2 regions of the Hydrogenophaga sp. GW823-FHT04C09 genome follow, and region 2 is predicted to be linked to the other one. Evidence: riboswitches for the same ligand, from Rfam matches in the RefSeq annotation. Region 2 holds a riboswitch; the other holds the start of a gene.
The links. A riboswitch is a leader RNA that binds a small molecule or an ion and turns the genes downstream of it on or off. The one in region 2 is predicted to bind glycine.

Region 1 (7,953 bases), on a different contig from region 2:
GATCGGAGGATTGAGCTCGGCCGCGAAACCGAAACGGGTGGCGAACTGCTGCACATATTCCGTGCCGGCGGCGTCCATGAGGTTGACCGCCACCACGTTCTTCGAGCGCGCCAGGGCCCGCCGGGCCGTGATGAAGCCTTCGTACTGGTTGCCGTAGTTGCGCGGTCGCCAGGCCTTGCGGCCGCGCGCCGAGGGCGTGACCAGCCGCTGCGTGTCGTCGACCAGGGTGCCGGGGAAATAGCCTTTTTCCAGCGCGGCGGAAAACACGAAGGGCTTGAAGGTCGATCCCGGCTGGCGCACCGCCTGCACCGCGTGGTCGAACTGGTTGAACGCAAAGTCGAAGCCCCCGGCCAGTGCCAGGATCTCACCCGACCTCGCATCGATGGACACCAGCGCGCCCTGCATCTGCGGCAGCTGTGTCAGCCGCCAGCGCCCGGCCGTGTCGGCCACGACACGAACGACGGCACCCGGTTCGATGCGCCTGCGCGCCGGTGCGTCGGGTTTGAGCAGCGCGCTGCTGCCCGGGCTCAGCGTGTGGCGTGCAATGCGAATCACGGTGCCGTCGCGCAGGGCGGCCGTGATGCCGGCGGAGGTCGAGGCTTCCAGCACGGTGGCCACGCGCAAGGCGCCACTGTCCCGGTAGGGCGCGAGGGCCCGGCGGATGCCGGCCGGGTCGTCGGCCTGCACGGCTTGCTTCAGATGGCCTTCCGGCCCCGCGGGGCCGCGCTGGTGCTGTGCATTCAACAGGCCGGCGCGCAAGGCATGGGTGGCGGCGCGCTGCTCGGCCACGTGGATGGTGGTGGTCACATCCAGGCCCCGCGAGTAGGCCTCGTCCCCATAACGCTCCACCAGCATCTTGCGAACCTGTTCGACCGCGTAGGCCGATGCCGGGTCGGTCGACGGGTGGTTCAGCGCCAAGGTCAGGGGCTCGGCGCGGGCCTGCTCATAGGCCGGCTCATCGAGATGCCCCAGCTCGCGCATGCGCTTGAGAATGTGCTGCTGGCGCACGGTGGCGCGCTCGCGGTTGGCGACCGGGTTGTAGGCGGAGGGCGCCTTGGGCAGGCCGGCCAGCATGGCCGCCTCGGCGACGCTGAGCTGGTCGAGCGTCTTGTCGAAGTAGACCGATGCGGCCGCCGCGAAACCGTAGGCCCGTTCGCCTAGGTAGATCTGGTTCATGTACAGCTCCAGGATCTTGTCCTTGCTGTAGACCGATTCGAGCTTGTAGGCCAGCATGATCTCCATGACCTTGCGCCGGTAGGTCTTCTCCCGGCTCAGGAAGAAGACCCGCGCGACCTGCATGGAGATGGTGCTGCCACCTTGCGCGTGCCCACCGGCCACGAGGTTGCCGAGCGCCGCGCGAACCAGGCCCGCGTAATCCACCGCCCCGTGTTCGTGGAACCGCGCGTCCTCGATGGCCAGCAAGGCCTGCTGCATGCGCAACGGGATGCGCTCGATCGGCACGAACTCGCGCCGCTCTTCGCCGTACTCGGCGAGCAGGCTGCCGTCCCTGGCGTGGATGCGCATGGGCAGCATCGGTTCGTAGTGGGCCAGGTGACCAACCTCGGGCACCTGCTGCCACAGGCGGTGCAAGGCATGGGCGGCGCCGAGGGCAACGCCGATGCACAGGCCAAGGGCCAGCGCGGCGAAGAACCGGGCCGTGAAAGGGGTTCGAAAGGAGAACATGGGCAAGGCTCAGGTGAAAGCGCCTCTCCCCCTGTCCTTTTACCTGAGAGTTTCGACTGCGTCGGCAGTCTGCCCCTTCGGTGTGCCGGTGCGCGCGCGGTGCGGCTCGGCCTCTCTCCAGTCGGCGAAATGTGTCTGCGGTCCGGTGGCCTGAGCGATCATGGGAGTTTGCGCCTTCGGCGGAGGCGCGACACGCCTCGCTCTCCCGCAGAGCGTCGCAGTCTATCAGAGGGTCAAAACCCGGGCGTCACACCGGTGCGCGGGCACCCGTGCCACCCGGCCAGGGCGTGAGCACCTCGTGTCCCTCGGGCGTGACGGCCACCATGTGTTCCCACTGGGCGGACAGGGAGCGGTCTTTGGTCACGACGGTCCACCCATCGGCCAAGGTCCGGGTCTCGCGCTGGCCTGCGTTGAGCATGGGTTCGATGGTGAAGACCATCCCCGGCTCCAGCCTGAGCCCCTCGCCGCGCCGGCCATGGTGAAGCACGTTCGGTTCTTCGTGGTAGATCCGGCCAATGCCGTGCCCGCAGTACTCGCGCACCACGCTGAAGTGCTCTCGATGGGCGACGGACTGGATGGCATGGCCAATGTCCCCCAGCGTCGCGCCGGGCCTGACCTGCCGGATGCCGGCCAGCAGGGCTTCGTAGGTGGTCTCCACCAGACGCCGGGCCAGCACGTTGGGTGTGCCGACGAAGTACATGCGGCTGGTGTCGCCGAACCAGCCGTCCTGGTTGACGGCCACATCGATGTTGATGATGTCGCCCTTCTTCAGCAGCTTGTCGGGCGAGGGGATGCCGTGGCAGACCACCTGGTTGACGGAGGTGAGGATGGTCTTGGGGTACCCGTGGTACCCCAGGTTGGCCGGGATGGCGCCCTGGACATTCACGATGTGGTCGTGGCAGATCCGGTCCAGCGTCTCCGTGCTGACCCCGGGGACGACGTGGGGCTCGATCATGCCGAGCACCTCCGCGGCCAGCCTGCCGGCGCGCCGCGCCATCTCGATGTCCTCGGCGGACTTGATGGTGATGCCGCGAGCCACTAGCGCTGGCCCGCCGGGGCTGTGCGGGACTTGCCCGGTGGGGTCGCGGCCGCCACGGTGATGTCCAGGCCCCCCGCGAGTTCCGCCCGCACCAACAGCTGGCAGATCTCCCGGTGGTCCAGCGCCGGGTGAAGCTCGGTCAGCATGCCAACCCGCATCCAGTGTTCGGCCTGCGCATTGATGGACCTGCTCAGCGCATTCCCCGCCACGCGCAGGTTCTCGTGCATCAGGTCCGAAATCTTGACGATCCCCATTCATCACCTATATATGAAACGTATATGAATTATATACGCCTCAAGGTGGACGGCGGCTAGTTGGGGTTGGCCGGCGGGGTGGGTGGCGCGGCGGCCGGTGGGGGGTCCACCGGATCCAGCAGGCCCTTGGGCGGGTTGCGCTTCATCTCACCGGCCAGCGTCAGCTGCTCGGGACTCATGCATTCATCGGCCAGCCGCTTGCCCAGTTGCTGGCTCATGAGCATGGACTTGTTGCCCAACTGCAGCCACATGGCGCCCCGCTTCGGGTCTTCGAGCCGGATGGCACCGGTGCGGCTTTCCACCGGGTGCATGTAGTACCGCGCGTTGCGCATGTTCTTCACCTGCACGATGAAGAACCCCTGCCGCTTGGCGGGCACGATCTCCACAGCCGAGCCCAGTTCGCAGGGGATGTTGCCGAGGTACACGCGCTGCGCGACCGCGAGATCGGCTTCGGTGAGGTTCACGCTGGAATCCTCTTCGATCGGTGTCACTTCTTCCACGGCCTTGGCCGCGGAGCGCGCCAGCGGCGCGCGTTTGGTCGTGGTGGTGGGTTTGGCCGCCGGCTTGGCGGCGGGCTTCGCGGGGGTCTGCTGCGCCATCACCGGGATGGGCGCGAACGCCACGGCGCTCAGGGAGAAGACGAGGGCAAGGATTTTCATGGGCCCTAGTCTGCCCGCATGGCCGCTGAAATGCTGTTCGCAGATGTTTCGACCGCATCCACCGTGGGCCGCCCATGGCGCGGCTAGGGAAAGAACAACAGCACGGCGAACACGGCAAACAGCGCGAGGTGCATGTAACCCTGCAGCGCCGAGGTGCGCTGGCCGTTGAAGGTGAGCATGCTCAGCACGGCGGTGGCCACAAACAGGGCCGTGTCCATGTGGGAGATGCCCATGACGACCTGCTTGTCGTACAACAAGCCAATGGCCAGCACCGCGGGAACCGTGAGCCCCACGGTGGAGACAAAGGCACCCAGACACAGGTTGACGGCCCGCTGCATCTCATTGCCCAGCGCCGCGCGCACGGCGGTCAAGGACTCGGGGGTGAACACGATCAGGGCGATGAGCACGCCACTCACGGCCACGGGCGCGCCCGCGGCCGCAATGCCGTAGTCGAGCACGACGGCCAGGTGGTGGCCCAGCAGAACGATCGGAACAATCATGGCCAGCAGCAGCAGCGAATGCACCCAGACATCCTTCCTGCTTTGCTGGACAGAACCCTCCGCCTTTTCGGTCTCGGTCGGCGCCCTGGAGGTGCGTTCCATGCGGCGCACCACCATCGCCCCGGGAGGGGGCTGAACGAAGAGGCGCTTGTGGCTGCCGATCTGCTTCCACAGGAAGGCCGCGTACAGCAGCGCGGTGAGGACACCGATGCCCATCGCCTGCTCAGGCCCGAATTCACCCGCTGTGCTGGTGAACTTGGGCAGCACCAGGGCCACCGTGGTCAACAGGGCAATCATCGACAGGTAGGCCGTCGCCCCCTGCGCATTGAACTCCTGTTCGCCATGCCGGGCAGCGCCCACCGCCAGGCAGATCCCCATCACGAGGTTCAGGATGATCATCAACACGGCAAAAATGGAATCGCGCCCGATCGTGGGAGCTTCCCCCGGACCCAAGAGCACCGAGGCAATCAGGATGACCTCGATGGACACGATGGACAGCGTCAGGATGAGCGTGCCGTACGGCTCGCCCAGTTTGTGCGCCAGGTAGTCCGCCTCATGCACGACACCAAACGATGCCGCCACGATGGTGGCCAGCAGCACGGCGAAGCTCAGGCCGGCGACACCGGGTGTGAGTGGCGCGGCCAGCCAGGAGGAACCGTAAAAAGAGAACAACCCCACCACAACCCATGCACCGAGCAGAAGCGCCCAGGTGGCTGGAGAGATGAGCCGCGCGCGCGCGGCGGGTGGGTGGAGGGGGGAGGCGTTGACCATGGCGACCACTTTCACAAGCAGTGCGGGGGCCGTCCCTCGCGGTTGAATCCATGCCGATGGGGTCGTCCCCATTCGGCCTCACACCTGGCGCGTGAGCCCCACAATTATAGGTTTCGAGCTTGTGACCCCGTGAACCGCCTCAGCCGCGCCTCTCCTCTCAGGGCATTGGCGCGGGCCTGAACAGGACCTGTGAAGCGGCCCTGTTCGGGCGCCATGCGGCTGGAGAAGAAACGGTGCTCGTGACCGCTCAGAGATGGGCCGATGCCATGTGGGCCATGGCCAAGGCCGTGTCCGGCGCGGAGCCGTCCTCCAGATGCCAGCAAGCGGAAAGGCCCGCCCAGGCCAGGATCCATTGAAGCAGCCGCCTGCGCTCGAGACCCGCCGAGGCGGCAACCACCTTCAGCCTGCGAAGAAACCGCTCCGGCGAGGTGGCGGTCTCAGCGTCGGGATTGCAGAAGAGGTTGGCGTAGTCAAAACCGCGTTCGCCCCACAGGCCCTTGGGGTCGATCGCGAGCCAACCGCGTGGACCGAAGTCCAGGACGTTGCCGTGGTGGATGTCCCCGTGAAGCACACCGACATCCCGCGCTGAGGCCAACAAGTCCCGTGCGGTCGCTGCGGCCGTGGCGAAGATGCCGCCTCTTGCTGCCGCGCAGGCCTCCAGCCCTTGAAACCAGGTGGGCAAGTCGGTGAGTGCCGGTGGCGGCTCTGGCCGCGGCGCGTGCAGTCGGGCGACCACGGCACACAGGATGTTGCAGGCTTCATCGTCGCGCCCATGGCGAGCCATCTCGGCGAGCGCCATGCCGCCTGGCGCTCGCTCCAACAGCAGCGCCGGGCCCTCGTGGGCCAGCACCCTGGCCGCACCGTCGCCCTGCCACCAGGCCATCAATGCCGCGCCGGCCCGCTCCTCCTGTTGGGTGGACAGCTTCAACATGGCGGGCGTCCCGTGGAACCGCACGGGCAGGAGCTGCCCGCTGTTCGTGACGACGGGTGGTCCGTCGGTCACCAGGCCCCAGCGATGGATGTACTCGGCCCTCATTCCGACACCTTAGCGCATGCCCCCTGTCACCTGCATTGCTCGTCAAACGTGCTCGTCATGGTGGACACCACTTCGGGGCGGATGCCGAGCCAGGTCTCGACCTTCATGTTCGTGGCCTTGGCTTCGCATTGGAGCCGCGCCTGTTCGGGCGGTTTTGCCGGCATCAGCTTGATCAAACCCGACAGGGCATCGCAATACAGTTTGAAGTTCTTCGCGCGCAATGCGTTGTCTCTCTGGGTGCGGAGCTTGTCGTACTCGGCACACTGCGGATCGGGTGCCGCGACGGACACGGCGGCGAGCAAGGACAGGGTCAGGCCAAGAAGGAGTTTGCGCATGGGAACGGGTCCGGGGCGGGACGTGGTTGGGTCGGAAGGAGAGATGGTCAACAGACGATCGCGAGTATTCATCGCGACCCTCCCTGGCGTGAAGTGACCCCGGTCACATGGCGGCGGGTGAGAACGGCAGATCAGCGCGCCAGCGCGTCCAGCAGCTGTTGCGCTTGCACAGGTTTGTGCAGGAAGGCCACACCGCTGGTTCGGATGTCGGTGATGCGTTGCGGCGCGGTCTCGCCGGTCACCAGCAAGGTGCGCAGGTGGGGTGAGGTGTTGCGCAGGACCAGGAGGTAGTCCAGGCCGTTGCGTTCTCCCGGGAGCCGGAAGTCGGAAACGACGGCGTCGATCGGGTGTCGCTGCAGCAGGTGCTGCGCCTGCGCCAGATCGCTGGCGGGGTACACCGTGCAACCGCGCGCGGAGAGCACCAATGCCATGGCCTCGCGGCTGGCCGACTCGTCGTCAATGACGAGCACATGGCGCGGCAGGCTGTTCGCGGCGTGAACCGGGGGAACAAGGCCAGCGTCTGCAGGGCTTGCTGGATGGAGCCTGCGCCCGTCGGCCTGTTTCACCCACACCCGAAAGCGTGTGCCTCGCGACGGCATCGATGAGAGCGCCATGGGATGTTCCAGCAGGCTCGAGAGCCGTTTGACGATGGACAGGCCGATGCCCAGACCGGATGCGCGGTCGCGTTGTGGATTGGCCAGCTGGTAGAACTCGTCGAACACCCGTTGTTGATGTTCTGTCGCGATGCCGATGCCGGTGTCGACCACCTCGAAGCGGACCCAGCCGGCCCGTCCCGCGGGGACCCCCGCCCTTGCCGCGACGAGCACACCACCGGTGCGCGTGTATTTGATGGCGTTGTCGATCAGATTGCCGAGCAGGCGCGTGAGCAGCTGCACGTCGCTCACGACGACCAGATCACCCGGCGCCCGGAACCGAAGCTGCAGGTCGCGCTCCTGGGCGCTGCCGGAGAACATGTGGTTCAGCGACAGGAACAGCTCGTGCACGCGCACGGGCTCCAGCGTGGGTTGCACGGCGCCCGCATCCAGCCGGGAGATGTCGAGCATGGTGTCCAGCGACTGGTTCAGCATGCGCACCGAGTGGCTCAACCGCGTGACCGTCTGTGCGCTGTCCGGATCGAGCCGGGACCGTTCCAGCACCGAGGTGAACAGCGAGATGGCATGAAGCGGTTGGCGCAGATCGTGGCTGGCGGACGCGAGAAAGCGGCTCTTTTCCCGGTTGGCGTTTTCGACCAGTTCCACCTGCTGGGCCAGGCGGCGGGCGAGGTCTTCCTTTTCAAAGCGCACCGTCAGCGACTGCTCGAGCAGGTCCGCCTGCTGGAACGTCCACTTGAGCGTCATCACCAGAAAGAGCGTCATGCAGAAGGCCAGCACCGAACCGACCAGGCCACCGTGCCAGAGGCAGGCGGAGATCATGCCGGCCGCCGCCGGGATGCTGAACGCGGCGATGGTCTGGCGGTGGGTGGAGACGATCGCGGAGCCGAGCGATATCGCACCCATGATGAACACGGAGATGAGAATCAGAGGGTCCACGTTCCGGTGCGCGTGGAGCAGCCAGGGTGCGGCCCCCCACATGGCGCCCAGCAGAAAGATGTCCCGGACACGGCCTTGCAGGATGCGGGGCAACTCGTGGTCCTGCAGGGGGCCGTGGGCCTCCAG
Region 2 (7,953 bases):
TGGCTCCACGCCTTTTTCGAAGGTGTCGAAGACGGGCAGGGCCTGGCCGTCCTTGGCGAAGATTTTCCAGAGCAGGCCGATGTCGTCGCGGGTGGTGGTTTCGTCGAGCGAGACGATGAGGTACTCGCCCCAGGCCTTGCGCAGGTTGGCGCCATGGGCCACGGCGCGGGCCATGAGGGCGTCGGTCTGGTCCTTGGTGTGCAGGGCGAGGGTGTCGAACACGCCTTGTTCGCCGTGGTGGGTGTCGCGGTGACCGAGTTGCTCCAGGCCGCTGGCAAGGATGGCGGTGTAGGCGGCCACGCGGTTGGCGATGCGCTTCAAGCCCTGCGGGCCGTGGTACACGGCGTACATGCTGGCAACCACAGCGGGCAGCACCTGCGCGGTGCAGATGTTGCTGGTGGCTTTTTCGCGGCGGATGTGCTGCTCGCGCGTCTGCAGCGCGAGGCGGTAGGCGGGCTGGCCGTGCACGTCCACGCTCACGCCGACCAGACGGCCCGGCAGCGAGCGCTTGAATTCGTCGCGGCAGGCCATGTAGCCGGCGTGCGGGCCGCCCGCGCCCATGGGCATGCCGAAGCGCTGCGTGGTGCCGACCACGATGTCCGCGCCCATCTCGCCCGGGGGCTTGAGCAGGGTGAGGGCGAGCAGGTCGGCGGCGACGATGAAGGCGGCCTGCTTGCCGTGCACGGTGGCGGCGTCCTTGGTCCAGTCGTGCAGCCAGCCGCTGGAGGCGGGGTACTGGGTGAAGGCGGCGAAGTAGTCGCCGTCCGACAGCATGGCGGCCCATTCCTCGCCCGACATCGCGATCTTCACCGTGAGGCCCAGGGGTTTGGCGCGGGTCTGCACCACTTCGATGATCTGCGGGTGCACGTCGCCCGAGACGATGAAGGTGTTGCCCTTGCTCTTCACCGAGCGTTTGGCCAGGGTCATGGCCTCGGCGGCGGCGGTGGCTTCGTCGAGCATGGAGGCGTTGGCGATGGCCATGCCGGTGAGGTCGCTCACCATGGTCTGGAAGTTGACCAGGGCTTCCATGCGGCCTTGCGAGATCTCGGCCTGGTAGGGCGTGTAGGCGGTGTACCAGGCGGGGTTCTCCAGCACGTTGCGCAGGATCACGCCGGGCGTGAGCGTGCCGTGGTAACCCTGGCCGATGAAGCTCTTGAACACCTTGTTCTTCTGCGCCAGCGCCTTGAGCTCGGCCAGCGCCGCGGCCTCGGTGACGGCCGGTGGCAGCTGCATGCCCTGGCTGCGCGCGATGCTGCGCGGCACGATGCCGTCGATCAGCGCGCGGCGCGAGGCCTCGCCGATGACCGAGAGCATGTGGGTCTCGTCGGCCTGGCCGATGCCGATGTGGCGCGCCACGAATTCTGACGGGTTTTCGAGTTCACCGAGGGGTTTGACAGAGGGCATCAGCATGGAAGGCTCCGGCGGGAGAAGAGGCGGATCAGGCGTTGGCGAAGGTGTTGTAGGCGGTCTCGTCCAGCAGGGCGTCGACCTGGGCCGGGTCGGAGAGCTTGACCTTGAAGAACCAGCCGGCCTTGAGCGGGTCGGTGTTGGCCAGCGACGGGTCGGCGCGCAGGGCTTCGTTGACTTCGGTGACTTCGCCGCTGACGGGCATGTACACGTCGGCCGCGGCCTTCACAGACTCGACCACGCCGGCCACTTCCTTTTGCGCGAAGCTCTTGCCGACTTCGGGCAGGTCGACGAACACCACGTCGCCCAGCGCGTCCTGCGCGTGCACGGTGATGCCGACGGTGGCGATGCCGCCGTCAACGGTGATCCATTCGTGGTCTTCGGTGTACTTGGTGGTCATGAAAAAGCTCCTGAAAAAAGAAACGAAAAAAGTGAGATCAGCCGCGGAAGTATCGGTTGGGCACGAAGGGCATGGCGCTGACTTCCATGGGCACGGGTTTGCCGCGCACCATGGCCACCACGGGCGTGCCCAGGGCGGCGTGTTCGGGTGTGACGTAGCCGATGGCGATGGGCTTGTTGGCGCTGGGGCCGATGAGGCCGCTGGAGGTCTTGCCGATCACCTCGCCACTGGTGTTCTGCAGTTCGACGTTCTCGCGCACGGGCACCCATTCCTGGGCGATCAGGCCCACGCGCTTGCGGGTCAGCGGTTCGCTGCCGTCGAGCTGCGCGAGCACGCGCGCCGCGCCGGGGAAGCCGCCCGCGCGCGCGCCGCCGGTGCGGCGCACTTTCTGCATGGCCCAGTTGAGCCCGGCTTCCACCGGGGTGGTGGTGGTGTCGATGTCGTTGCCGTAGAGGCACAGGCCGGCTTCGAGGCGCAGCGAGTTGCGCGCGCCCAGGCCGATGGGCATTACTTCGGGCTGGGCCAGCAGGGTGCGCACGAACTGGTCGGCGCGGTCGCCGGGCAGGGATATCTCGAAGCCGTCTTCGCCGGTGTAGCCGCTGCGGGTGATGAAGAGGTCGGCACCGTGCCACGGGAAGGGCGAGCCGGTCATGAAGATCAGTTTTTCGACGCCGGGCACGAGGCGCTGCAGCACGTCCACCGCCAGCGGGCCTTGCAGCGCGAGCAGGGCGCGGTCGGGCAGGGGGATGACTTCGCAGCGCGAGCCGATGCGCGCCTGGATGTGCGCGATGTCATCAGCCTTGCAGGCGCCGTTGACGATGACGAAGAGGTCGTGCCCGCGGTTGACGAACATCAGGTCGTCGATGATGCCGCCCTCGTCGTTGAGCAGCAGGCCGTAGCGCTGCTTGCCCACGCCGAGGTCGATCACGTCCACCGGCATGAGCGTCTCGAAGGCGGCGGGGGCGTCGGGCCCGACCAGGCGCAGCTGGCCCATGTGCGAGACGTCGAACAGGCCGGCGGCCTTGCGGGTGTGGTGGTGTTCGGCCATGAGGCCGGTGGGGTACTGCACCGGCATGTCGTAGCCGGCGAAGGGCACCATGCGGGCGCCCAGTTCGACGTGGAGCTTGTGCAGCGGGGTCTGGAGAAGCGGGGCGGCGGCAGCGGGCACGGCAGAGGCTTTCAGGCAAGGGGGCAGGCCCCGGTGGGGCGAAACACGGTTCATCCGTGCGCTGCCCCACTGTCCGCTTTACCTGAGAGATTCACGCGGGCGATGCCGCGCTTGCTCCTTCGGTGGGCCGCTTCGAGGAACGGCCTCTCTCCAGGGGGGTACACCGGCCTCGTGGCCCGTGTTTGCCAGTCCTTTTGCCTGAGCGTTCAGGGCACCCGGTGTGCGGTGCCGCCTGCGCCTTCGGCGAGCCTTCTCCGGGGACCGGATCGGCTTCTCTCCTGACCCGGCGAGTGTATCGCACGGCGTCCGGCGGGCCGGTGTTTCAGGGCGTTTCCAGGGCCGATTCGGGCAGCAGGCGGGCCAGCCGCTCGCGGATGCCGTCGGCGCGTTCGCTGCCGGCCAGGCGCTCCACGTCGGCCATCATGGCCCGGCTGACGGCCAGCATGTCGCCCACGTCGCGCGCTTCGCGCAGGGCGTCGCGGTAGCGCTGGGCCATGGCCTTGTCGCGCGGGGCGAACATGCGCTCGCTCAGGTCGAACAGGAACATGCGCGCGCTGGCGAGCGAGCGGGGGCCGGAAAAGGCGTCGGCGGAGACGGTGGGCGGGGTGTTGGCCGGCGTGCGGGGCGGCGGTGGTGCTTCGTCCACAAGGTAGCCGCGCGAGATCAGGTCGGCCGCGAGCGTGGGGCCCTGGCCCTCGAACAGGGCGAACAGCTCGGCATCGGGTTTGCGGCCATCGGCCAGCAGCAGCAGGGCGCGCTCGCGCTGCGCGAGTTGGCGTTGCCCGGGTCGCAGCTCGGCGCGGCCCTTCTGGGTCTTGTTCAGCATGGCATCTCGGCGTCGTTCACGGAGCCTGCACTGTGGACAGCCCATGTGACGGCGCGGTGAACACCGCGCAGGTAACCGGCCTGCGGTCGGTTTCAGCCGGCGAACGTGGTTTCCGGCAGGCCCCGCACGCCCGGGACCTCCAGGGCAAACAGTGCGCCCGACAGCGGTGCGCTGGCCAGCGCCTGCGAGCCCAGCCGCACCGAAGCGCTGGTCACATAGAGCGTGCCGAGGTCGGCGCCGCCAAAGCAGCAGCTGGTGGGCCGTGGCACCGGCAGGCGCACCCGCATCAGCTCGCGGCCGTCGGGGCCGAAGCGCGCCAGTTCCCAGCCGTCCCACACGGCCACCCAGAGGCAGCCCTCGGCATCCACCGTCAGGCCGTCGGGTTTGCCTTCGCCCGCGCCGAAGACCACGAGGGGGCGGCGGTTCGCGATGCGGCCGGCCGCGAGGTCGAAGTCGTATTCGTAGATGGTCTTGCGGAAGGTGTCGGTGAAATACATCCGCGTGTTGTCGGGGCTGAAACCCAGGCCGTTGGGCACGGTGAAGCCGCTGTCGACCTTCTCCCAGCTGCCATCCGGATCGACGCGAAAGAGGTTGCCCCGGTTGGCCATGGCGCCCATGTCCATGGAGCTGACCCACAGCCGGCCGCGCCGGTCGCACTTGCCGTCGTTGTAGCGGTTGCCCGGGCGGGCGGATTCGGGGTGGGCGAACAGGGTCATGCGGCCCGAGTCGGGCGCCATGGCCATCAGGCCCGAGGGCGTGGCGAGCAGCAGGCCACCGGAGGCCATGGGCACGACCATGCTCACCATGGCGCCCAGCGGTGTTTCGCGCAGCACCCCGCTGGCGGCGTCGAGCTGGTGGATGGCCGGCGCGAGGATGTCCACCCAGTACAGCGCGTTGTCGCGGGGCGACCAGACCGGGCCTTCGCCCAGCAGCGCCCGCGCCTCGCCGATGGCATGCACCTCGGGCGTGGGCGCCGCGGGGGGCTCGGTGTGCGCCAGCAGCGACATCGGCTGGCCCGCCGCGCTGTGCGTGATGGTGCGGGCCGCGCCGATCAGCTCGGCCGACAGGCTGTGCGCGCGCCGCGCATCCAGCTGCGCCGCGCTGGCCGTCACGGCTACGGCCCCGATGGCGCGGCCCTCGTAGTCGAACACCGGCGCGGCCACGCTCACGCGCTCGGCGTCGTATTCACCCACTTCCAGCGCGTAGCCGCGTGCGCGGGTGAGGTCGAGCTCGGCCCGCAGCGCCTCGTTGTCCACGATGGTGTGCTCGGTGAAGCGCTCCAGCAGCGAGGCGGCCAACAGCTGGGCCTGCTGCGCGGGCGCCAGGCAGGCCGCGATCGCCTTGCCGGCCGCGCTGGCGTGCAAGGGCAGGCGCATGCCCACCTTGGAGGCGACCTGCGGTTCGCGGCCAGCGTCCTCGCTGGCCACCACCACCATCTGTTGGCCACTGAGCACCACCAGTTGCACGCTTTCGTCGAACGCGTTGCGCAGGCGCACCAGTTCGTCCTGGGCCGCCACGCGCAGATCGAAATCGCTCCAGACCTCGTGCGCCAGTTCCAGCAACCGGAACCCGAGCAGGAAGGTCTTGTTGTAGCTGTCGTGGCGCAGCAGGCCTTCGCGCACCAGCGTGCCCAGCATGCGGTGCAGCGTGGCTTTGGGCAGGGCCGAGGCGCGCTGCAGTTGCGTGAACGTCATGGGCGCGCGCGCCGCCGACACCAGATTGAGCACGGCCATGGCTTTCTCCAGCACCCCCAGGCCCGGGGCGGTGGTGGCGGAGGTCGAGGCGGGATGAGCGGTTTCTGACATGGCGGGTGCGGGAATTCTAGGGGAGGTCAACCCAGGGTAAGTACCAATGAATGGAACTTGTTTGTCAAACACCACGAGATCTACAATTGAAGTTCCATTCAACGGAACAAATTGGATTCACGACGTGACATCACCTGCATCGCTTGCCGGGGTCTACCCCGTTCTCCCCACGCCTTTCGACGCCGCCGGCCAACCGGACGCGCAGGCCCTGCGCGGCCTGGTGCGCTACCTGCTTGAAGCGGGTGTGGATGGCATCACCTACCCGGGCGTGGCCAGTGAAGTTGGCCAGCTCAGCGTGCCCGAGCGCCTGTCGCTGACCGCCGCCGTGCTGGAGGAAGTGGCGGGCCGGGTGCCGGTGGTGGCGGGGGTGTCCAGCGCCCAGGCGGCCACCACGATCGAGCTGGCGCGGGCCGCGATCGCGCAGGGCGCGGCCGCGCTGATGGTGGCCGTACCGCCGGACCGTCCGACGGTGGCCACCCAGGTCGAGTACTTCCGCGAGGTGTCGGCGGCCGTGCCGGGCGCGGTGCTGGTGCTGCAGAACGTGCCGCAGCCGGTGGGGGCCGGCCTCGACCCCGAGGCGATCGTGGAAGTGGCGGCCGTCGTTCACGCGATCCGCTACGTGAAGGAAGAGACCCTGCCCAGCGGCCAGCGCCTGACGGTGCTGCGCGAGCGCGGCCCGGCCAGCCTGGTGGGGGTGTTCGGCGGCGCGGGTGGGCGCTACATCACCGACGAACTGCGGCGCGGCGCGGCCGGCACCATGCCGGCGATCGAGCTGGCCGAAGTGCATGTGGCGCTGTTCAAGGCCCACCGCGCGGGCGACGCGGCGCGTGTGCGCGAACTGTTCACGCGCATGCTGCCCATCCTCAACGTGCAGGCGGTGTTCCGCTGGTCGCTCACCAAGTACGTGCTGAGTGCCCGTGGCCTGCTGCCGTGCGAGCATCAGCGCGCGGCCGGCCCGCGCCTGGACGCGCTGGACAAGGCCGACGTGGACGCCTTCCTGGGCGACTTGCAGGACCTGTTGTTGCCCACGCACCCGCTGCGGGGGCGTGCGGGATGAGTGGGCCGCGCATCGCTGCGGTCGAGACCTTCGTGGTCTCGCTGCCGCGCGACACGCCCTACCTCGGCCCGCTGGGTGAGGGCGAGCAGGTCAACGCGCGCGGTTACCTGGTGCGCCAGGGCAACCGCACGATCTACCCGAGCACCGACATGTCGGTGCTGATCAAGGTGACGGCCGAGGATGGCACATGGGGTTGGGGCGAGACCTACGGCATCGTCGCGCCTGAGGCGGTCACGGCCCTGATCGACGACGTGCTCGGGCCGGTGATCCTCGGGCGCGACCCGCGCGATGCGACCGCCATCCACGAGGACCTCTACGACCTCATGCGCGTGCGTGGGGCCTCGGGCGGCTTCTGGGGCGACGCCATCGCGGGCATCGACATCGCGCTGTGGGACCTCGCCGGCAAGCTCTCTGGCCTGCCCGTGGCCAAGCTGCTGGGCGGCCAGCGCACGGTGCGCGTGCCGGCCTACGTTTCAGGCCTGCCGGGCAGGACACTCGCCGACAAGGTGGCGCTGGCGCGCGATTTCGCGGCGCGCGGGTTCACCGCGTTCAAGTACGCGGCGGCGGTGTCGTTCGAGGGCATCGTCGATGAGATGCGCGCGCTGCGCGAGGCGCTGGGGCCGCGCGCGAAGCTGATGGTCGACCTGCACTGGAAGTTCGATGCGGGCGAGGCGATCCAGCTCATCGACCGGCTCGCGCCCTTCGCCCCGTACTTTGTCGAGGCGCCGTGCGCCGCCGAGGATCTCGAAGGCCAGGCGCGTGTGGCCGCCGCCGTGCGCGTGCCGGTGGCGCTGGGCGAGGAGTGGCGCTCGGTGCACGAGGCGCTGCCGCGCTTCGAGCGCCGCGCGATGTCGATCGTGCAGCCCGAGATGGGCCACACGGGCGTGAGCCAGTTCATGCAGATCGGCCGCATGGCGCACGCTTTCCACATGCGCGTGATTCCGCACGCGAGCATTGGCGTGGGCATCTTCCAGGCCGCGAGCCTGCACGCCTCGGCGTCGCTGCCCAACGTGCCCATGCACGAGTACCAGCACTCGGTGTTCGATCGCAACCTGCGGTTCGTCGACACCACCATGCGCTGCGAAAGCGGCGCGTTCATCGTTCCCGACGGGCCGGGGCTGGGCATCGAACCCAATGCCACGCTCTGGTCCTTCCTGCGCAAGAAAGCCCCCATTTCATGACCGCTTCCCCCTCCGCCCTCATCGCCATCGACTGGGGTACCTCCAACCTGCGCGCCAGCCTGCTCGATGCGGCCGGCGAAGCGATCGAGACGCGCGCCGCGCCTGGCGG

Region 1: another riboswitch for glycine. It lies ahead of AC1Q9M_RS15390 (penicillin-binding protein 1A); the one in region 2 lies ahead of gcvT (glycine cleavage system aminomethyltransferase GcvT).

Annotation. Positions count from the first base shown of each region.
Region 1 covers NZ_JBXAIO010000005.1:106,703-114,655, reverse strand. The annotation lists gene AC1Q9M_RS15390 (penicillin-binding protein 1A) at 1-1,683, opposite strand, end outside; glycine riboswitch at 1,812-1,901, opposite strand; gene map (type I methionyl aminopeptidase) at 1,931-2,722, opposite strand; gene AC1Q9M_RS15380 (ParD-like family protein) at 2,722-2,976, opposite strand; gene AC1Q9M_RS15375 (hypothetical protein) at 3,033-3,635, opposite strand; gene AC1Q9M_RS15370 (calcium:cation antiporter) at 3,719-4,906, opposite strand; gene AC1Q9M_RS15365 (aminoglycoside phosphotransferase family protein) at 5,154-5,942, opposite strand; gene AC1Q9M_RS15360 (hypothetical protein) at 5,969-6,277, opposite strand; gene AC1Q9M_RS15355 (ATP-binding response regulator) at 6,409-7,953, opposite strand, start outside.
Region 2 covers NZ_JBXAIO010000001.1:715,273-723,225, reverse strand. The annotation lists gene gcvP (aminomethyl-transferring glycine dehydrogenase) at 1-1,410, opposite strand, end outside; gene gcvH (glycine cleavage system protein GcvH) at 1,439-1,807, opposite strand; gene gcvT (glycine cleavage system aminomethyltransferase GcvT) at 1,845-3,029, opposite strand; glycine riboswitch at 3,035-3,139, opposite strand; glycine riboswitch at 3,152-3,266, opposite strand; gene AC1Q9M_RS03295 (hypothetical protein) at 3,298-3,801, opposite strand; gene AC1Q9M_RS03290 (SMP-30/gluconolactonase/LRE family protein) at 3,894-5,606, opposite strand; gene AC1Q9M_RS03285 (dihydrodipicolinate synthase family protein) at 5,731-6,663, shown strand; gene AC1Q9M_RS03280 (mandelate racemase/muconate lactonizing enzyme family protein) at 6,660-7,844, shown strand; gene AC1Q9M_RS03275 (2-dehydro-3-deoxygalactonokinase) at 7,841-7,953, shown strand, end outside.